3 regions of the Castellaniella daejeonensis genome follow, and region 1 is predicted to be linked to each of the others. Evidence: predicted binding sites of a transcription regulator. Region 1 holds the regulator's gene; each other region holds the start of a gene.
What was found. Region 1 encodes HrcA, which represses chaperone genes, less so after heat shock. Its sites were predicted from a motif close to TTAGCACTCNNNNNNNNNGAGTGCTAA; they were not measured.
Positions count from the first base shown of each region.

Region 2: a site for HrcA is predicted at 2,724-2,750, ahead of rpoH (RNA polymerase sigma factor RpoH). Genes of this name have one in related genera too.
Region 3: a site for HrcA is predicted at 2,810-2,836, ahead of ABD022_RS06965 (co-chaperone GroES). Genes of this name have one in related genera too.

Region 1 is NZ_BAAAFN010000020.1:41,397-48,470, reverse strand. It holds gene fur (ferric iron uptake transcriptional regulator) at 1-341, shown strand, start outside; gene recN (DNA repair protein RecN) at 425-2,080, opposite strand; gene ABD022_RS14560 (NAD kinase) at 2,109-3,011, opposite strand; gene hrcA (heat-inducible transcriptional repressor HrcA) at 3,130-4,143, shown strand; gene hemH (ferrochelatase) at 4,169-5,215, shown strand; gene grpE (nucleotide exchange factor GrpE) at 5,333-5,911, shown strand; gene dnaK (molecular chaperone DnaK) at 6,016-7,074, shown strand, end outside.
Region 2 is NZ_BAAAFN010000015.1:184,715-191,788, reverse strand. It holds gene ABD022_RS10585 (cation:proton antiporter) at 1-1,411, opposite strand, end outside; gene rpoH (RNA polymerase sigma factor RpoH) at 1,784-2,689, opposite strand; gene ABD022_RS10575 (endonuclease/exonuclease/phosphatase family protein) at 2,802-3,653, opposite strand; gene aspS (aspartate--tRNA ligase) at 3,669-5,462, opposite strand; gene ABD022_RS10565 (DUF502 domain-containing protein) at 5,494-6,144, opposite strand; gene ABD022_RS10560 (FmdB family zinc ribbon protein) at 6,157-6,417, opposite strand; gene ABD022_RS10555 (putative Na+/H+ antiporter) at 6,518-7,074, opposite strand, start outside.
Region 3 is NZ_BAAAFN010000010.1:28,914-35,987, reverse strand. It holds gene pyrF (orotidine-5'-phosphate decarboxylase) at 1-141, opposite strand, end outside; gene ABD022_RS06975 (diacylglycerol kinase) at 239-628, opposite strand; gene groL (chaperonin GroEL) at 790-2,436, opposite strand; gene ABD022_RS06965 (co-chaperone GroES) at 2,467-2,754, opposite strand; gene ABD022_RS06960 (N-acetylmuramoyl-L-alanine amidase family protein) at 2,881-3,633, opposite strand; gene ABD022_RS06955 (methyl-accepting chemotaxis protein) at 3,704-5,308, opposite strand; gene ahpC (alkyl hydroperoxide reductase subunit C) at 5,611-6,174, shown strand; gene ahpF (alkyl hydroperoxide reductase subunit F) at 6,319-7,074, shown strand, end outside.

The sequences.
Region 1 (7,074 bases):
AAACTCGTCATCACAGCGCCGAAGACGTTTATCGCGCGCTGATCGCCGAAGATGTGGACATCGGCCTGGCCACCGTGTATCGCGTGCTGACCCAGTTCGAGCAGGCCGGCATCCTGCTGCGCAGCCAGTTCGATGGCGGCAAGGCGGTATTCGAACTGAACGACGGCGACCACCACGATCACCTGATCTGCACCAATTGCGGCCGGGTGGTGGAATTTTCAGACGCGGAAATCGAAAAGCGCCAGCATCGCGTGGCCAAGGAAAACGGCTTCACCCTGGAAAGCCACAACATGATGCTCTACGGCATCTGCCCGAAGTGCTCCGCCGCTAAAAAGGCCTGATCGGGGCGCACCGGCGCACGCCGGCGCGCAACTGCGTGCGCCCGCCTGGCGGGCGGCAACGCCACGCCTGATGCCGCCTGACGCTACTGGTGCGCCTGGCCAGACGCCAGCATTTCGCGGGCGTGCGTGCGCGTGGCAACGGTCATCTTCAGCCCGCCCAGCATGCGGGCGATTTCTTCCGTGCGGGATTCCTCGTCCAGGGGCCGGATGGCCGACAGCGTGCGGCCCGCGCGGGTGGCCTTGCTGACCTGGAAATGCCGGGCGGCGCAGGCCGCGACCTGGGGCAGGTGGGTGACGCAGAGCACCTGATGGCGCATGCCCAGTTCGCGCAGCAGGCGGCCCACCACCTCGGCCACGGCGCCGCCGATGCCGGCGTCGACCTCGTCGAAGATCAGGGTCGGTACCCGTGCGGCCTGGCTGGCGATCACCGACAGGGCAAGGGAAATGCGGGCCAGTTCGCCGCCGGAGGCCACCCGCGACAGCGGCCGCAGCGGGACGCCGGCATGGCCGGCCACCAGGAATTCGACGGTTTCAAGCCCATGCGCGGAAGGCTTGCAGTCTGCCAGGGCGATGTCGAAGACGCCGCCATCCATGGACAGGGTCTGCATGGCGGCCGTGACCTGCGCCGCCAGCTGGCCGGCCGTGGTCCGCCGGGCCGCGCTCAGGGCGCGGGCCAGTTCCGTGTAGCGCGATTCGGCCTGTCGGCAGGCCTGCTCCAGCGCATCCAGATCCTGGCCGGCTTCGGCCTGGCGCAGTTGGGTGCGCAGCGTTTCGTGGTGTTCGGCCAGGGCCTCGGGCTCGACATGGAACCGGCGTGCGGCTTCGAACATGCGGCCCATGCGGGCATCGGCCTGCGCCAGGGCGTCCGGATCGGGCTCCAGGCGGTCGGCGTAGGCGTTCAGGCCGGATACGGTTTCGGCGCACAGGATGCGGGCCGATTCCAGGGTCTGGCAGTGTTCTTCCAGGGAAGGGTCGTGGCGCACCAGGGCCTGCAGCGACTGGATCGCGGCGTGCAGGGCCTGTGCCGCCGAGCCGGTTTCCCCGTCGAGCGCCTCGATGGCCTGGCCCGCGCCAGCCAGCAGGGTCTGTGCGTGCGCGAGACGGGATTGGCGGGCGCACAGGTCGGGCCATTCGCCGGGTTCGGGCGCCAGTTCGTCCAGCCAGGCCACGTCGGCGGCCAGCTGTTCCAGCCGGGCCGCCTGGCCGGCCGCGTCGCTGCGGGCGGTATCCAGCGCGGCTTGCGCCTGGCGCCAGTCGGTCCAGGCCTGCTGCAGGGCGCGCGCCTGGTCGGCGTGCCCCCCCTGAGTGTCCAGCAGTTCCCGCTGGCTGGCCGGCTGCAGCAGGCTCTGGTGGGCGTGCTGGCCGTGGATGTCCACCAGCAGGGCGCCCAGGTCGCGCAACTGGCCCAGGGTTGCCGGCACGCCGTTGATCCAGGCCTTGCTGCGGCCCTGGGAATCGATGACGCGCCGCAGGATGAGTTCCGGGCCGTCCAGGGCCTGCTCGGCCAGCCAGCCGGCCGCGGCCTCGGGCGCGTCGAAGACGGCGCTGATGTCGGCGCGCGGGGCGTCCTGGCGGATCAGCGTGGCGTCGCCCCGGCCGCCCAGGGCCAGTGCCAGGGCATCGATCAGGATCGACTTGCCGGCGCCGGTCTCGCCCGAGAACACGGTAAAGCCGGCATCGAAGGCGATGTCGGCCTGATCGACGATGACGAAGTCGCGGATGTGCAGCGCGCGCAGCATGGTGGTGTGGTGGCTGTGGCCGTCGGCCCTATTGGTCGGGTTCGTCCCAGGGGTGCAGCATGCGGTTCCAGTTCAGCTTGCTGCGCAGGGTGGAAAAGTAGCTGTAGCCCTGGGGGTGCAGCAGGCGGACGCGGTGCGGACTGCGGCGCACGTCGATGCGGTCGCCTTCCTGGCAATTGGACAGGGCCTGCATGTCGAAGTGCACGCTGGCGCCCGATTCCACCCGGCCCAGGGCGCTGATGGTGATGTTCAGCACGCTGTCGTCGGGCAGGGTGATGGGCCGGTTCGACAGGGTCTGGGGCGCGACGGGCACCAGCACCAGGGCGTCGACCTGGGGGTGCAGGATCGGCCCGCCGGCCGACAGGGCATATGCTGTGGATCCCGTGGGCGTGGCGATGATCAGGCCGTCGGCGCGCTGGCTGTGCATGAAGGTGCCGTTGCACTCGACGCGCAGTTCGATCATGCCGCCGCGCCCGGCGCGGTTGATGATCACGTCGTTCAGGGCCAGGCCCGAGAAGATCGTTTCGCCGCCGCGCATGACGCGGCCTTCCAGGAGGATGCGCTCGTCCTGGACGAAGGCGCCGTTCAGGATGCGGGTGATGGCCTCGTCGGCGCTGCCCAGGGGGATGTCGGTGATGAAGCCAAGGCGGCCGTGGTTGATGCCGATCATGGCCACGCCCGACGTGGCCAGCTGGCGCGCGGCCGCCAGCATGGTGCCGTCGCCGCCCATGATGACGGCCAGGTCGGCGCGCGTGCCGATTTCTTCGTAGGAAGCCAGCGGAAAGTCGGCAACCCCGGTGTTGCGGCCCGTGTCGGCCTCGATCAGGACGTCGCATCCCGCCGAAGACAGGACCTGGCCCAGTCGGCGCAAGGGGGCATCCATGCCACTATCCTGGTGGCGGCCGATCAGGGCGACGGTCTTGAAGTGCATGGGCGCAGGGACTCCCGGAAATTAATGGAATAATAGGCGTATCCGATTATAGGGGGATGAGGACGCGGTTGCCGATGCGGGCGAGGCGTTTTCGCCCCGCCTGCTGGATGGACTGGACATGGATGATCGAGCCAAGACATTGTTGAAGGCGCTGGTCGAACGCTACATCGCGGACGGCCAGCCCGTGGGGTCGCGTACTCTGTCCAAGGTCTTCGATCTGTCGCCGGCCACGATCCGCAACGTCATGGCCGACCTCGAAGACCTGGGGCTGATCCACAGCCCGCACACGTCTTCCGGGCGCGTGCCCACGCCGCGCGGCTACCGCATGTTCGTCGACAGCCTGCTGACGGCGCGGCCCTACGAACTCAGCCCCGGCTTGCAGATCGAGGACTGCCTGCCGGCGGCCGAGCCCGGCCGCGCGGTCACCGCCGCCGCCTCGCTGCTGTCCAACCTGTCGCAGTTCGCGGGTGTGGTGCTCACGCCCAAGCGCACCCAGGTGTTCCGCCACATCGAATTCATCCGCCTGTCGGACCGGCGCGTGCTGCTGATCATCGTCACGCCCAATGGCGATGTGCAGAACCGCATCCTGTTCGTCTCGCGCGAATACTCCGAGGCCGAGCTGCTGGAAGCCTCCAATTTCTTCAACCGGCATTTTTCCGGCAAGTCCTTCCATGCGGTCCGGCTGGCGCTGGCCGACGAGCTCGCCTCGCTGCGCAGCGACATTTCCCGCCTGATGCAGCAGGCGGTGGATGCCGGGCTGGATTCGCCGGATACGGACGACGAGGCCGTGGTGATCTCGGGCGAAGGCAAATTGCTGGGCGTATCCGAGATGACGGCGAACATGGACCGGCTGCGCCGGCTGTTCCAGCTGTTCGAGCAGAAGACCGACCTGCTGCACCTGCTCGACGTCTCCAGCCGCGCCCAGGGCGTGCAGATCTACATCGGCGGCGATTCCCGCCTGGTGCCGCTGGAAGACGTGTCGGTCATCACTGCGCCCTACGGGGTCGACGGCCAGGTGATCGGCACGCTGGGCGTCATCGGTCCCAGCCGCATGGCCTACGATCGGGTCATCCCCATCGTCGACATCACCGCCCGCATGCTGTCCAACGCACTCGGCCAGGCGGCGTCCTGATGCCGCCTTTTCCTGTTTCCCGTACATGAGCCGCTTTCTTCCCGAAGTGTCCGATCCACGGGCGCTCGACCCCGACGCGCCCGGACCCGGCCGCGGCCCTCTGGGCATCCTGCTGATCAATCTGGGCACGCCCGATGAGCCCACCCCGGCGGCGGTGCGCCGCTACCTGGGAGAATTCCTGTCCGATCCCCGGGTGGTGGAATTGCCCGCCGTGCTGTGGCAGACCATCTTGCGCCTGTTCGTGCTGACGCGGCGGCCAGCCGCCGTGGCCCCGAAGTATGCCCAGGTCTGGCTCGAGCGGGGTTCGCCCCTGCTGGTGTACAGCCGGGACCTGGCCGACGCCGTGGCGGCGTCCCTGCGCGCGCGGGGCCTGGATGTCCGGGTCGAACTGGGCATGCGCTACGGCCGACCGGCCCTGGCGGGCGCCCTGGATGCCCTGCGCGCGGCCGGCTGCGGCCGCATCCTGGTCGCGCCGATGTATCCGCAATATGCCGCCAGCACCACGGCCACGGCCGTGGACGCGGTCGCCGCGCACCTGGCGCGGCTGCGCCATCAGCCCACGCTGCGTTTCCTGGACCGTTTCCACACGTCCGACGCGTATCTCGATGCGCTGTGCCGGTCGGTGCGGGCGCACTGGGACCGGGCCGGCAAGCCCGACCGGCTGCTGCTCAGCTTTCATGGCCTGCCCCAGCGGTCGGTGCGCCAGGGGGATCCCTATTTCCGCGATTGCCAGCAGACTGCCCGGGCCTTGCGCGAACGCCTGGGCGCGGACGGCGACCGCCTGCACGTGGCTTTCCAGAGCCGCTTCGGTGCGGCGCCCTGGCTGCAGCCCTATACCCAGCCCACGCTCGAAGCCTGGGGGCGGCAGGGGGTGGGCACGGTGGACCTGATGTGCCCGGGCTTCCTGGCGGACTGCCTGGAAACGCTGGAAGAAATCAACATGGGCTGCCGCGAGGCCTTCCTGGCGGCGGGCGGGCGCGATTTCCGCTACATCCCCTGCCTGAATGCCGATCCGAAGTGGGCGCGGGGTTTCGCCGGGTTGCTGGCCGACAACCTGGCCGGCTGGACCTAGGCGCGGGCCGGATGCGCCGGCCCGACATCGGGCGGCGTCGTGCCGGGGCTTGAAGAATGTGCGCCTCATCCCCATCTACCCAAGCGTTCACCCCCTTTCAGCATTGGAGATTTGAATATGTCGGCACCCCAGGAAGACTTGGACCCGCAAGCCGCGCCGAGCGCCGAAACCCCGTCCGCAGGCCGGAATCCGGCCGATGAGTCCGCCGGGCAGCCCGAAGCCGCCCAGCCGGGCGAAGACCTGGCCGCACTGCTGGACGAAGCCCAGAAGCAGGTCGCCGATTACCACGACCAGCTGCTGCGGGCCCACGCCGAAGTCGAAAACGTGCGGCGCCGCGCCCAGGAAGACGTGGCCAAGGCCCGCAAGTTCGGCACGGAATCGTTTGCCGAGAGCCTGATCCCGGTGCGCGACAGCCTGGAAGCCGCCCTGGCCCAGGAAAACCAGACTGTGGAAGATTGGCGCCAGGGCGTCGAGGCCACGCTGCGGCAGTTGAACAATGCCTTCGAGCGCAACCAGATGCGCGAGATCGCGCCCGCGCCCGGCGATGTTTTCGACCCGCACCGCCACCAGGCGATTTCCAACGTGCCTTCCGAGCATCCCCAGGGCGCCGTGGCCCAGACCCTGCAGAAGGGCTACCTGATCGCCGATCGCGTCCTGCGCCCGGCGCTGGTCATGGTATCGTCCGGCCCCGCCTGAGACCCCGCCGGCCCGGGCCTTGAAACCGGGTCCGGAAACCCCATATTCGAACCATCGGCGAGCCGGTGGCTCGCTCCATCATTCAAATATCGACAGGATCCAACATGAGCAAGATCATCGGCATCGACCTGGGCACGACCAACAGCTGCGTCGCAGTGCTGGACGGTTCCAAGGTCAAGATCATTGAAAACTCCGAAGGCGCGCGCACCACGCCGTCCATCGTCGCCTACATGCAGGACGGCGAGATCCTGGTGGGCGCGCCGGCCAAGCGCCAGGCCGTCACCAACCCGAAGAACACCATCTTCGCCGTCAAGCGCCTGATCGGCCGCAAGTTCGAAGAAAAGGCCGTGCAGAAGGACATCGACCTGATGCCCTACAAGATCGTCAAGGCTGAAAACGGCGACGCCTGGGTCGAGGCCCAGGACAAGAAGCTGGCTCCCCCGCAAGTGTCCGCCGACATCCTGCGCAAGATGAAGAAGACCGCCGAGGACTACCTGGGCGAGGAAGTCACCGAGGCCGTGATCACCGTGCCGGCCTACTTCAACGACAGCCAGCGCCAGGCGACCAAGGACGCCGGCCGCATCGCCGGCCTGGAAGTCAAGCGCATCATCAACGAGCCGACCGCGGCGGCCCTGGCCTTCGGCCTGGACAAGTCCGAGCGCGGCGATCGCAAGATCGTGGTCTATGACCTGGGCGGCGGCACCTTCGACGTGTCCATCATCGAGATCGCGGATGTGGATGGCGAAAAGCAGTTCGAGGTGCTGTCGACCAACGGCGACACGTTCCTGGGCGGCGAAGACTTCGACCAGCGCATCATCGACTACATCATCACCGAGTTCAAGAAGGAGTCGGGCGCCGACCTGTCCAAGGACGTGCTTGCCCTGCAGCGTCTGAAGGAAGCCGCCGAAAAGGCCAAGATCGAGCTGTCCTCCACGCAGCAGACCGAGATCAACCTGCCGTACATCACGGCCGACGCCTCCGGTCCCAAGCACCTGAACCTGAAGATCACTCGCTCCAAGCTGGAAGCGCTGGTCGAGGAACTGATCGAACGCACGATCGAACCCTGCCGCGTGGCGATCAAGGACGCCGGCGTCAAGGCTTCCGATATCGACGACGTGATCCTGGTCGGGGGCATGACCCGCATGCCCAAGGTCCAGGAAAAG
Region 2 (7,074 bases), on a different contig from region 1:
CGGCCTGGCTGGCGTCGAACACCGCATGCAGGCGTTCCAGCACCTCGCTGCCGATGTGTTCGTTATGGGCGATATCGTCGATTTTCAGGCGCAGGGCCTCGAGCTCGACCACCTGGGCCTGGTCGCGCAGGGTCCGGTCCACCGGCGAGAGCTGGTTCAACCCGAGCCGGTGGATCAGCGGCCGCAGGGTCAGACCGTTGATGAACAGCGTCATGAGCACGAACCCGGTCGTGGCCACGGCAATGAACTGCCGCGCCTCGTGGGGCACCGCCGGCTGCTCCGTGACGGCCAGCGCCAGCGCCAGGGAAACGGCACCGCGCAGGCCGCCCAGCAGCATCACGGCCCGGTAGGACGGGCTGACCTCGGTACTGAGCCGCAGCCGGCCCAGCAGCGGCAGCAGGCCATAGACGATCACCGCGCGCGCGCACAGCGTGACGATGAACACGACCAGGATCAGCAGGACTTCCATCCAGGTGATTTCCGCCATCATGCGCGGGATCAGCATGGCGGCGAACAGGAAAATCAGGGAATTGGCCCAGAAACCGAATTGCGCCCAGGCGCCTTCCAGCTGCTCGAAGGTCGTGGGCGACATGCGCGTGCGGCCGCCGGAGCCCACCACCAGGCCGGCGATCACGGTGGCCACCACGCCCGATACCCCGAGATAGTGCTCCGCCGAAAAAAAGGTGAGATAGGCCAGCGCCACGGTCAGCGTGATCTCGGCTGCGGGCCAGCCTCGCAGCCAGCGGAACAGCCCGATCGCCAGCCGGCCCATGACCAGGCCCGCCAGGCCGCCCCCCAGGAAACTGATCACGAAGCCGCCGAAGATATCGGTCACGGCGGGTGCGGTGCCACCGAACAGGACGCTGAGCAGCACTGAATACAGGGCGATCGAGGCCGCGTCGTTGAACAGCGCCTCGCCTTCGACCAGGTTGGTCAGGCGGCGTGGCGCGCCGACCTCACGGAAGATGCCCACGACCGCCACAGGATCGGTGGTGGCCACGATGGCGCCCAGCATCAGGCAGACCACCAGGCCGTAGGTGGAGATCGCCGCCAGCGAGAAACCGACCATCACCGTGCAGACCACCACGGCCACGATGGCCATCACCAGGATCGGGCTGATGTCGTCCAGCAGCCGCCGGATGTTCGTGGCCAGTGCGGTCTCGAACAGCAGCACGGGCAGGAAGACGAACAGGAAAGTCTCGGAAGAGATCTCGAAGTGCTGCAGGGTGTCCAGGAAGTCGGCCACAACGCCGGGCGCCCAGCCATGCACGTGAATGATGACGCCCAGAACGAAGCCGACGATGGCCAGCAACACGGAATAAGGCAGGCGCAGACGCCCTGCCAGGGGAGGCATGAAAGATACCAGGGCCAGGAGGCCAGCCAGGCCGAACACCAAAAGGCCGATTTTCATGACGGAAAAATGCTCCAGATCGTCCGGATGCTATGTTACAGGGCCGAAGGACCGCCCCCCTAGAAAAATGTATCCGGTTGCGCGATCCGTTGCCGGCAGGCAAAAAAAGGGATGCCGGGCGGCATCCCATGAACATCCGCTTCGATAGGGAGGGGAAGAGGAGAAGCAGAAGCGGACGACAGAACGGCGAAACCGGCGTGGCCGGCATGCGTTCATGGAGGATTGGTCCGCCGGACGCGCGGAAAGTTCACGGCGTGGGCGGCAAAGATGCAAGAGAGTGTGACTGGCCGGCAGGGTACCCATCGGCCAGGGCTGGCCGGTGCCAGCGCGCTCGCGGCGGCGCGAGACAGGCCGCCGTCCGCACGGCAGGAATCAGGCGGCCTCGAAATCCGCCTGGCGGTCGCTCAAGGCGACGCGCAGTTTTTTCAGCGCCGCCGATTCGATCTGGCGCACCCGTTCGGCGGAGATCCCATATTCGTCGGCCAGCTCATGCAGCGTGGCGCCGCCGTCGTCGGCCAGCCAGCGGGCGCGGACGATGTGCTGGGAACGCGCGTCCAGGGACGAAAGGGCGTGTTCCAGGCCTTCGCCCTGCAATGCATCCATGCCGCGGCGTGCCAGCACCTGGACGGGTTCCTGGGCCTCGTCGGCCAGCCAGTCGGACGGTGCGTAGCGTTCTTCGTCGTCGGACGGCGCATCCAGGGCGCAGTCGTTGCCCGACAGGCGGACTTCCATCTCGGTGACGTCCTCGGGACGTACGTCGAGCTCGCGAGCGATGTCGGCGACCTGATCCGGCCCCAGGCTGCGGCCGTCGGGGCGCATGCGGCGCAGGTTGAAGAACAGCTTGCGCTGCGCCTTGGTGGTGGCGATCTTGACCAGGCGCCAGTTGCGCACCACATATTCATGGATCTCGGCGCGGATCCAGTGCACGGCAAACGACACCAGGCGCACGCCCCGGTCGGGATCGAAGCGGCGCACGGCCTTCATCAGGCCGATGTTGCCTTCCTGGATCAGATCCGCGTGCGCCAGGCCGTAGCCCAGGTACTGGCGGGCAATGGAGACCACCAGGCGCAAGTGCGACAGGACCAGGTCGCGCGCGGCGTCGAGGTCGTTGTGATCGCGCAGGCGGCGGCCCAGGTCGGCTTCCTGTTCGGCGGTGAGCATCGGCAGCCGGTTCACGGCGCTGATGTAGGCATCGATGGTGCCGAGCGCGCCCGGATTGGCGACCGCGAGGGACAGCTGGGAAGGCGCGAGCGACAGAGCGGACGAAGATGTGGTCATGGGCGACAAGTCCTCGTACTGGATAGTACTGATGTTAGCACTCTCCGTGGAAGAGTGCTAATTCCAAGGTAACGAAGTTTAGGCAGGTCCCGGTCAGGAAAGTTCCCCCGCTTCAGGGCAATTCCAGTTCGGCCACCAGCGGCGCGTGATCCGACAGTTTCTTCCAGGGCAGGCCGTGCAGCACACGCGCGCGCCGCACGGCAAAGCCGCGCTGGTAGATGCGGTCCAGCCGCAGCCAGGGAAATACGGACGGGAACGTCCGGGGCGGCGGCGTCAGGCGCGCATGGCCGTTCATGGACAGCTCGGGCATCGGGCGCAGCGCCTGGCCCGGCAGCCAGGCCAGGCGTTCGCGCAGGCGCGATACGGTGCGCCGCAGCCGGTAGATCTCGTCCGACCCCTGTGGAGCGGCGGCGAATACCTCGACCAGCCCCAATTGCTCGACGAACAGCGGCGCCAGGCGGTTGGTCCAGTCGTTGAAATCGCCCGCGATCAGCAGCGGCTCGTGCGCGGGCACCAGGCGCTGGATGCGGTCCGCCAGGGCCTGGACCTGGCGCAACCGTCCTCCGGCCAGCAGACCCAGGTGCACCACCAGGCAATGCACCGGCACGTCGCCGACCCGCACGACGCCGTGCAGCAGGCCGCGCTGTTCCAGGCGGTGGTCGGAAATATCCTGGTTCTCGTAGTACAGGATGGGGTAGCGCGACAGCAGCGCGTTGCCGTGGTCGGTCGCCTGGCGCACGGCGTTGCAGCCGTAGGCCGCCTGCATGTGCAGGGCCGCCGCCAGGGACTCGTGCTGTGCGTCCAGGCTGCCGCGCACCTGATTGCGGCCCTGGACTTCCTGCAGGAACAGCAGGTCGGGCCGCAGGCCGTACAGACCCAGCCGCAGGTCGGCCAGCGATTCCCGCCCACCCGTGGCCGAGCGGCCCTTGTGGATGTTGTAGCTGACGACCCGCAAGACGGGCATGGCCGGTCTCCGCGCCTAATTGGCTTCCGTCTGGCGCAGGCGGATATGCAGCTCGCGCAGCTGCTTTTCGTCCACGGCCGACGGCGCCTGCGTCAGCAGGCACTGGGCACGCTGCGTCTTGGGGAAGGCGATCACGTCGCGGATGGATTCGGCCCCCGCCATCAGCGTCACCAGGCGATCCAGGCCGAAGGCCAGGCCACCGTGCGGCGGCGCGCCGTACTGCAGGGCGTCGAGCAGGAAGCCGAACTTCAGGCGTGCTTCTTCCTCGTCGATCTTCAGGGCCTTGAAGACCTTGCGCTGGACGTCGGCACGGTGGATACGCTCGGAGCCGCCACCGATTTCCCAGCCGTTCATGACCATGTCGTAGGCCCGTGCCAGCGCCTTGCCGGGATCGGATTCCAGCAAGTCTTCGTGGCCCGGCTTGGGGCAGGTGAACGGATGGTGCGCGGCGGTGTAGCGGCCCTCGCCCTCGTCGTATTCGAACATGGGGAAATCCACTACCCAGAGCGGCTTCCAGCCCGGCTCGAACAGGCCGTTGGCACGGCCGAACTCGCTCTGGCCGATCTTCACGCGCAGGGCGCCGATGGCATCGGCAACGACCTTGGCCCGGTCGGCGCCGAAGAAGATCAGGTCGCCGTCCTGCGCGCCGGTGCGCTCGATCAGGGCGCGCAGTGCGTCGGCATGGATGTTCTTGACGATGGGCGACTGCAGGCCGTCGGGGATCGAGCCGGCATCGTTGACCTTGATGTAGGCAAGGCCGCGCGCGCCATAAATGCCGACGAACTGGGTGTAGGCATCGATCTCGCTGCGAGGCAGGCTGGCGCCGCCGGGCACGCGCAAGGCCACCACGCGGCTGGCCGGGTCGTTGGCCGGGCCGGCGAAGACCTTGAAGTCCACGTCGCGCATCAGGTCGGCCACGTCGACGAATTCCAGCTTCACGCGCAGGTCGGGCTTGTCCGAGCCGAAGCGGCGCATGGCTTCTTCCCAGCTCATGACGGGGAAGGGATCGGGCAACGCCACGTCGAGCACCTGCCGGTAGATCTGGCGCACCATGCCTTCGAAGATTTCCCGGATCTGGACTTCGTCCAGGAAGGAGGTCTCGCAATCGATCTGGGTGAATTCAGGCTGCCGGTCGGCCCGCAGGTCTTCGTCGCGGAAGCACTTGGTGATCTGGTAGTAGCGGTCGAAGCCGGACACCATCAGCATCTGCTTGAACAGCTGCGGCGACTGGGGCAGCGCGAAGAATTCGCCCGGATTCACGCGCGAGGGCACCAGGTAGTCGCGCGCGCCTTCCGGCGTGCTGCGGGTCAGCATCGGGGTCTCGATGTCGATGAAGCCCAGGGCGTCCAGGTAGTTGCGCGCCACCATCGACACGCGGTAGCGCAGCATCAGGTTGCGCTGCATCTGCGGACGGCGCAGGTCCAGCACCCGGTGCGTCAGGCGCGTGGTCTCGGACAGGTTGTCGTCGTCGAGCTGGAACGGCGGCGTGACCGAGGCGTTGAGGATCTCGATCTCGCGGCAGAGGATTTCGACCTCGCCCGAGAGCAGGTCGGGATTGGTGGTGCCTTCGGGGCGCAGGCGCACCAGGCCGGTGATCCGCAGGCAGTATTCGTTGCGGATCCGCTCGGCGGTCTCGAACGCGGCCTTGTTGTCCGGATCCACCACCACCTGGGCCAGACCCGCGCGGTCGCGCAGGTCGATGAAGATCACGCCGCCATGGTCGCGGCGGCGATGTACCCAGCCGAACAGGGTCACGGTCTGGTCGAGGTGGGCTTTGGACACCTCGCCGGTGTAGCAAGTGCGGTTCAAGAATGGCTCCGTCTGAGGAATTGTTCGGGTTTCAATGGGCCTGCCCGCCGGGGGATTCCACGGCTGGCAGATCCATCTGTGTCTGGGGCGGCAGGCCGGGCGGCGCCACCACACCCATGGACACGATGTATTTCAGTGCCGTCTCCACCGACATGTCGAGCACCTGGACATCGGCGCGCGGCATCATCAGGAAGAAGCCCGACGTCGGATTGGGCGTCGTGGGCACGTAGACGCTGACGAAATCGCCTTCCAGCAGCGCGGCGATTTCGGTGCAGGGGGTGCCGGTCAGGAAACCGATGGTCCAGGCGCCCCGGCGCGGATACTGCACCAGCACGGCCTCGCGGAAGGCCTGGCCGTTGGGCGCGAACACGGTGTCGCTGACCTGCTTGACCGAATTATAAATGGAGCGCACCAGGGGGATGCGTCCCAGCAGGGATTCCCAGCGCGACAGAATGGCGCGGCCGATGAAATTGGCGCAGAACAGCCCCGTGATGAAGATCACGGCCAGGACCAGCACCAGCTCGAATCCCGGAATCGCCACCCCGAACAGCGCTTCGGGCGAAAGGAACGACGGCACCAGGGAACCGAGCGTGCTGGCCAGCACGGCCAGAACCCAGACCGTGGCGACCAGCGGCAACCAGATCAGCAGCCCCGTGATGAAGTAGCGTTTGAGGAAGCGCATGGATGATGGGCGTCAGCCCGACGTCGAGGCGGGCGCGGACGAAGAGGATCCGCCCCCCGCCGTGTCGGCCGATTTCGGCGCGGATTGCCCGCCTCCGCGAAAGTCGGTCGCATACCAGCCGGTTCCCTTCAGGCGGAAGCCGGCCGCCGTCACTTGCTTTTCATAGGTATCCTGGCCGCAGGCCGGGCAGGTCTTCAGCGGGGGATCCGAGAGTTTCCGCAGCACGTCCTGCTCATGGCCGCAGCGGCTGCAACGATAGGCGTAGATAGGCACAGCACATGATTCCGAAATGATCGACGGCCTGGATTTTAATCCTTTTGCAGCAAGGGCCCACCCGGCAGCCCCCAGGCGGGGCCGGGTGGGCCGGACGCCGTCAGGCAAACGAATTGGGCAGCAGGAACATCACCGCGGCCACCAGCGTCGGCAGGGCGGCCGCGGCCAGCAGGCGCAACGGCGCGATGGTGCCATCGCCGAAGCAGCCCTTCAGGATGGAAAATCCGGCCGGGTTCGGAGCGTTGGCGATCACGGTCAGGCCGCCGCCCGTGACCGCGCCGGCCACCAGCATGTAGCGCCAGAGTTCGCCGGTGCCCTCGACCAGCGACCCCAGGTAGGTCAGGGCCGCGTTGTCGGTGACCGCCGTCAGGGCCGTGGCGCCCACGTACAGGACATAGGGCGACAGCCCCCCCAGCAGATCCTGCAGCCACCATTGCTGCAGGCCGCCCAGCACCACCAGGCCCGCGAGGAAGAAACCGACCATCAGGCCTTCGCGCAGCAGCAGGGGCGACTGGTGCCGCTTGTAGGCGTGGGCATAGCCGATGAACAGCACCAGCAGGGCCATGAAGATCTGCATGTGGTGCGACGACAGCACGACGCCCACCAGGAACAGGACGTGCACGCCCATGACCACGGGAGACACCGGCGGGCGGCGCT
Region 3 (7,074 bases), on a different contig from region 1:
GATCCTCAGGCAGAACTCGGTGACCGCGTCCGGGCGGCCTTCCAGTTCCTTGGGGAAGCGCCGCGGGTCGGGGTCCAGGCCCACCATCAGCAGGGAATCCTGGGCGCGCCAGGCGCGGTTCAGCTTGTCGGTGAAAGTCATGATGGGGTCGGGCTGTTGTCGTGGGGTTTTGGTGGATGCGGCAGGGAAGCGGGGCGGGGGCGCCGGTCCCGGCCGGAGCGTGCTGCGGACGTGGCGCTCACGACGGCCACCAGCGCGGCGCCAGCACGGCCGCCCAGGCGGCCGCGGCCAGCAGCAGTGTCAGCAGCACCGCGGCGCTGCCGATGTCCTTGGCACGTCCCAGCAGGGGGTGGTGGTCGGTGCTGATCGCATCGGCCAGCGCCTCGATGGCGGAATTGAGCAGCTCCACCACCAGTACCAGCACCGGTGCGCCAGCCAGCAGCAGCCGCTCGGTGGCGGTGTCGCCCAGCCACAGGCCCAGCGGGATCAGGATCGCTGCCAGCGCGGTTTCCTGGCGGAACGCGGCCTCCTGGCGCCATGCTGCGCCCAGCCCTTGCAGCGAATAGCCGAAGGCGCGTGCGATGCGCAGCAGTCCGCCTGTGCTCTTGTAGGGAGAGTGTTGGGTCATGGTCGGCTGGTCCGGGTGGTGCGGGCATTGTAATGGATGGGCTGGCGGGACGCGGCCGCCGGCGCCGCATGAAAAAATCCCCGCCGCGGCGGACCGCGACGGGGATTTCCATTGGCCGGGTGCCGGCCGGCGCGTGGCGCCGGACCGGGAAGGGCAGGGGTTTAGAAGCCGCCCATGCCGCCCATGCCACCCATGCCGCCCATGTCGGGCATCGGAGCAGCGGGCTTGTCTTCGACGATTTCGGCCACGGCGGCTTCGGTGGTCAGCAGCAGGCTGGCGACCGAGGCAGCGTTTTGCAGCGCGGTGCGGGTGACCTTGGTCGGGTCGATCACGCCCTGTTCGACCAGGTCGCCGTACTCGCCGGTGGCGGCGTTGTAGCCGTAGTTGCCTTCGCCCTTTTCAACCGCGTTGACGATCACGCTGGCTTCGTCGCCGGCATTGGTGACGATGGTGCGCAGCGGGGCTTCGATGGCGCGCAGGACCAGCTTGATGCCGGCGTCCTGGTCGGCGTTGTCGCCCTTGACCTTGGCCACGGCGGCCTTGGCGCGGATCAGCGCAACACCGCCGCCCGGGACGATGCCTTCCTCGACGGCCGCACGCGTGGCGTGCAGGGCGTCTTCGACGCGGGCCTTCTTTTCCTTCATTTCGACTTCGGTGGCCGCGCCCACGCGGATCACCGCCACGCCGCCGGCCAGCTTGGCCACGCGTTCCTGCAGCTTTTCACGGTCGTAGTCCGAGGTGGCTTCCTCGATCTGCGCACGGATCTGCTTGACGCGGGCTTCGATGTTCTTGGCATCGCCGGCGCCGTCGATGATGGTGGTGTTTTCCTTGGCCACTTCGATGCGCTTGGCCTGGCCCAGCATGTCCAGGGTCGCCTTTTCCAGCGACAGGCCGGTTTCTTCGGAGATCACCGTGCCGCCCGTCAGGATGGCGATGTCTTCCAGCATGGCCTTGCGGCGGTCGCCGAAGCCCGGGGCCTTGACGGCGGTGGTCTTCAGGATGCCACGGATGTTGTTCACGACCAGGGTGGCCAGGGCTTCGCCCTCGACGTCCTCGGCCACGATCAGCAGCGGGCGGCTGGACTTGGCGACTTGTTCCAGCACCGGCAGCAGGTCGCGGATGTTGCTGATCTTCTTGTCGAAGATCAGGATGAACGGATCATCCAGCACGGCGACTTGCTTGTCGGGGTTGTTGATGAAGTAGGGCGACAGGTAGCCGCGGTCGAATTGCATGCCTTCGACGACGTCCAGCTCGTTGTCCAGGGACTTGCCGTCTTCGACGGTGATGACGCCTTCCTTGCCGACCTTGTCCATCGCGTTGGCGATGATTTCACCGACGGAGGTGTCGCTGTTGGCCGAGATCGAACCGACCTGGGCGATGGCCTTGCTGGTGGTGCAGGGCTTGGACAGCTTGTGCAGTTCGTCGACGGCAGCGATCACGGCCTTGTCGATGCCGCGCTTCAGGTCCATGGGGCTGATGCCGGCGGCCACGTACTTCAGGCCTTCTTCGACGATGGCCTGGGCCAGCACGGTGGCGGTGGTGGTGCCGTCACCGGCGTTGTCGGAGGTCTTGGAGGCGACTTCCTTGACCAGCTGGGCGCCGATGTTCTCGAACTTGTCCTTCAGTTCGATTTCCTTGGCGACGGAGACGCCGTCCTTGGTGACGGTGGGGGCGCCGAAGGAGCGGTCCAGCACCACGTTGCGGCCCTTGGGGCCCATGGTGGTCTTGACGGCATTGGCGAGGATGTTGACGCCGCGGACGATGCGGGCGCGGGCGTCGTCACCGAAATAAACTTGCTTTGCAGCCATGTTGAGATTCCTTGGTTTGATGGGGGTGGCTTACTGGATCACGGCGAGGATTTCTTCCTCGCGGATGACGAGCACTTCCTCGCCATCGACCTTGACGGACTGGCCGGCATACTTGCCGAACAGAACCTTGTCGCCGACCTTCAGATCGACCGGGATCACTTTGCCGTCCTCGGTCTTCTTGCCGGGGCCGACGGCCAGGACTTCGCCCTGATCGGGCTTTTCAGCCGCGCTGTCAGGGATGACGATACCCGAGGCGGTGGTGCGCTCGTTGTCCAGACGCTTGACGATCACGCGATCGTGCAAAGGACGCAGTGCCATGGAGGAACTCCTGTACGTAGAAACAGTTGGAAAATGCGGGGGCCGGCCGCTGTTGTTAGCACTCAACCCCATCGAGTGCTAATTATAAGGACGATTACCGGGGTTTCAAGGGGCGGGAGAGGCTTGTTACAAGTCGGCGGGGCGGGTGCCGGCGCCCCGGTTCCCGGTGCGCTGGTCCGACAGGCACGCATGCGCGCCCCGGGCAATGGCGCGGGCCAGCCGCGCGATCGTCTCCGGGTTTCCCAGGCGGGTTTCTTCCCGGGGATTGACGATGACGCCCGCCTCGATCAGCACGGCGGGCATGGGTGCGGCCCGGAGCACGGCCAGGCCGTCGTACCGGTGGATGCCCAGGCGCCGGTCGACGAATGGGTGGTTTTCGCCTTCCACCGGCTCCGCGTGGTATTCCGACGGGCGCTCTCCCGAGGCGCGCAGCCGCTCACCGATGGCCCGGGCGCATTGCAGGCTGTGGGCCGGGCGGGGATTCCGTTCCGAGACGAAGATCGAATAGCCGGCGAACTCGGTCCGGCGGCCTGCCCGGAGATACCGCGCCTGGGCCGAGTCGTGATGGATCGACACGAGCAGATCCGCGTCCGGCGCGCCTGCCGGCCGGAGTGCTGGGGGGATGTCCGCCTCGATGCCCTCGATCCGGGTCGTCCGGTCGCCCAGCGCGGCGATCTCATGGGCGAGGGTGGCGGTCAGGTCCCGGTTGTACAGGTATTCGGCGCGTCCGCTGGCACCCGTGGCGCCGGGCTGCTGCGGCCCATGGCCCGCATCCAGCAGGATGTGTGCGGCGTGCGTCGGCCATGCGCAGCACAGGGCCGACAGCAGGGCGAGCAGGCGGCGCACGGAGCGTCTGGGGCTGGAGCGCGTGAATGCCAAGGCAATGATCCTCCGGGGCGGCAGGGCCGCTTTCCCAGTGTAGTCTCCCTGGCATGCCTGGGCGTTCTCTTCAGGCCGCGAGGCGGGGCGGAACATCCGGCCGGGGCAGGGCGGGCGCGGCGGCGCCCATGTCCAGCCGGAACACGCCGGCCGCGCTGGCCAGGCTCAGGGTCTGGCCGTCCAGGGTCTGCACGGCGGTGAACGATTCCTCGGCCATCGCCGCATTGCCCTGGGTCAGGTCGCCCAGATGGATGAACGTTTGCTGGATGCGCGCCAGGTCGCGCGCCTGGTCCTGGCCCGCACGGTGGATCTGGTCGATCAGTTCGCCGACGCGGCCGTTCTGCTCCAGGATGTCGCTCATGGCCTCGGTGGCTTCGCGCGTGCGGGCCACGCCGCCTTGGGCGATCTGCACGGTTTCATGGATCAGGCCGCCGATTTCCCGCGCCGCCGCAGCGGAGCGTTGGGCCAGCGCCCTGACTTCGCCGGCGACCACGGCGAAGCCGCGGCCCTGTTCGCCTGCCCGGGCAGCCTCGACGGCGGCATTGAGCGCCAGGATGTTGGTCTGGAAGGCGATGCTGTCGATCACCTGGACGATGTCGCCGATCTTCTGGCTGGCCGCATCCATGCGCTCGATCTGCTGCGCCGCCTGGTGCACGATGTCCGCGGCGCGGGTGGCCGCCTGCCCGGACGCCTGGGCCAGGTCTACAGCCTGCCGGGCGTTGCCGGCGTTGTGCTCGATCAGCCCGGCCAGCTGGTCCATCGCCGTTGCGGTCTCGGACAGGCGGCTGGCCGCCAGTTCGGTCTCGCCGCTGAGGTTCCGGCTGCCCTGGGCGATTTCGGTCGAGGCGTGGCGCAGGCCATGCAGCTGGCTGTGGACATCGTCGATGAAGGATCGCAGGTTCAGGCTGGCTTGGGTGATGGCTTTCTGGATCGAGGCGATCTCGTCCAGGCGGGATAGCCGCCAGTCGTCCACGGGCTGGCCCGTGGCGGCCTGGATGGCCTGGCGCTGGATGGCGCGCAGCGGCCGCACCAGGGAGCGGTCCAGCAGCAGGCCGGCCAGCAGGGCTGCCACGGCGCCGCCGAGGCAGGCGCCGGCCCAGGCTGTGCCGCGCAGTTCCGCCAGCCACGCGATGCCTGCCCAGCAAGGCATCAGGCCGGCCAGGATCAGCGCCAGCCGCTGGCGCAGCGACAGCGTGCGCAGCCCGTTGCGCCAGCGCCGCCATCCCGTGTCCAGCAGCAGGCCCCGGTGAAACCGTACGGACGGGCGGCCGGCCCGGAAGGTGGCGAAAACGTGCTCGGCCGCCTCGATTTCCGCCCGGCTGGGCTTGGTGCGGACCGACAGGTAGCCGCTGAGGACTTCATGATGGTAGACGGGGGCAACGTTGGCGCGCACCCAGTAGTGATCTCCGTTCTTGCGCCGGTTCTTCACCACTGCGGTCCAGGAACGGCCCTGCTTCAGGGTGTCCCACAGATCCTGGTAGGCCTCGGGAGGCACGTCGGGGTGACGCACGATGTTGTGGGCCTTGCCCAGCAGTTCGGCGTGCTCGAAGCCGCTCACGCGCACGAAGGCCGCGTTGGCGTAGGTGATGCGGCCCTTGAGGTCGGTGGCCGACAACAGTGTTTCGCCATCGGGGAAATCGTATTCCTGTTGAGTGACGGGCAGGTTCTTGCGCATGATGATGGATTCCCCAAGATGGTTAACATCTAAAACATCTTTTTTATCAATGACTTATCTGATCACTCAGTGACCATGCATCATACTTGTGTTGCATGTTTTTTTCGCATATTCCATGATGTCGTTTTGGCATAAAACAACGCGGCGCCATTCTGTTCCAGAACGCAGACGCCGGTTTCGATAGTCGATGACAATCGACAGCATTTAAACAATCAATTTTACTTATCGGCCGGACTTGCCTACACTGGTCTCCGTTGCCCCTAGCGGCCATTCACTGAACCTCTGAACAAGGAGCTGTTTTCATGTCCCTGATCAACACCGTCATCAAGCCCTTCAAGGCCACCGCCTATCACAACGGCAAGTTTGTCGAAGTCAGCGACCAGACCGTCGCCGGCAAGTGGTCCGTGTTCGTGTTCTATCCGGCCGACTTCACTTTCGTGTGCCCGACCGAGCTGGAAGACCTGGCCGATCACTACGCCGAATTCCAGAAGCTGGGCGTGGAAGTCTATTCCGTGTCCACCGACACCCATTTCGCCCACAAGGCCTGGCATGACACGTCCGACGCCATCAAGAAGGTCAACTACCCGATGATCGGCGACCCCACCCACCTGCTGGCCCGCAACTTCGACGTGCTGATCGAGGAAGAAGGCGTGGCGCTGCGCGGCACCTTCGTGGTGAACCCCGCCGGCGAAATCAAGGTCCTGGAAATCCATGACAACGGCATCGGCCGCGACGCGTCCGAACTGCTGCGCAAGGTCAAGGCCGCCCAGTACATCGCCAGCCACCCGGGTGAAGTCTGCCCGGCCAAGTGGGAAGAAGGCGCCAAGACGCTGACCCCCTCGCTGGACCTGGTCGGCAAGATCTAAGCCGGCGCGCCGGCGCCGCCGGCCCCCGCGTCCGCCGCGCCCACCCGGGCCGTGGCGGGCGCTCCCCCTTCCCCTCGCTCATGATTGGGCGGCGCCGCAATCGTGCGCCGGGAGAGGGCTCGCATTTGAAAAAAGGTGATGAACATGCTGGATGCAAACCTCAAAGCGCAATTGGGAACCTATCTCGAGCGGGTGACCCTGCCCGTCGAGCTGCGCCCGTCCCTGGACGACGGCGAATCTTCTCGTGAACTGCGTGCCTTGCTGGAGGACATCGCCAGCCTGTCCGACAAGATTACCCTGGTGGACGGTGCGCCCCGTGATGCGCATACGCCGTCCTTCGAAATCGCCCGTGCCGGCACCGACATCGGCGTGCGCTTCGCCGGCATTCCGCTGGGGCATGAATTCACGTCGCTGGTGCTGGCGCTGCTGCAGGTCGGCGGCCATCCGCCCAAGCTGGATGATGCAGTGATCGAGCAGATCCGCAGTCTGCCTGGCGAGTACCGGTTCGAGACCTATTTCTCCCTGTCGTGCCAGAACTGCCCGGACGTGGTGCAGGCCCTGAACGCGATGTCCGTGATCAATCCGCGCATCCAGCACGTGGCGATCGACGGTGCCCTGTTCCAGGACGAAGTCCAGAAGCGCGAGATCCTGTCGGTGCCTGCCGTGTTCCTGAACGGCGAGCTCTTCCACCAGGGACGCGCCGGTGTCGAGGAACTCCTGGCCAAGCTGGACGTCGGCGACGATGCCGCCAAGGTCGAGGCCTTGAACGCCCGCGAAGAATTCGACGTGCTGGTGGTCGGCGGCGGCCCGGCGGGTGCCGCGGCAGCCGTGTACGCCGCCCGCAAGGGTATCCGCACGGGTGTGGTGGCCGAGCGCTTCGGCGGCCAGGTGCTCGACACC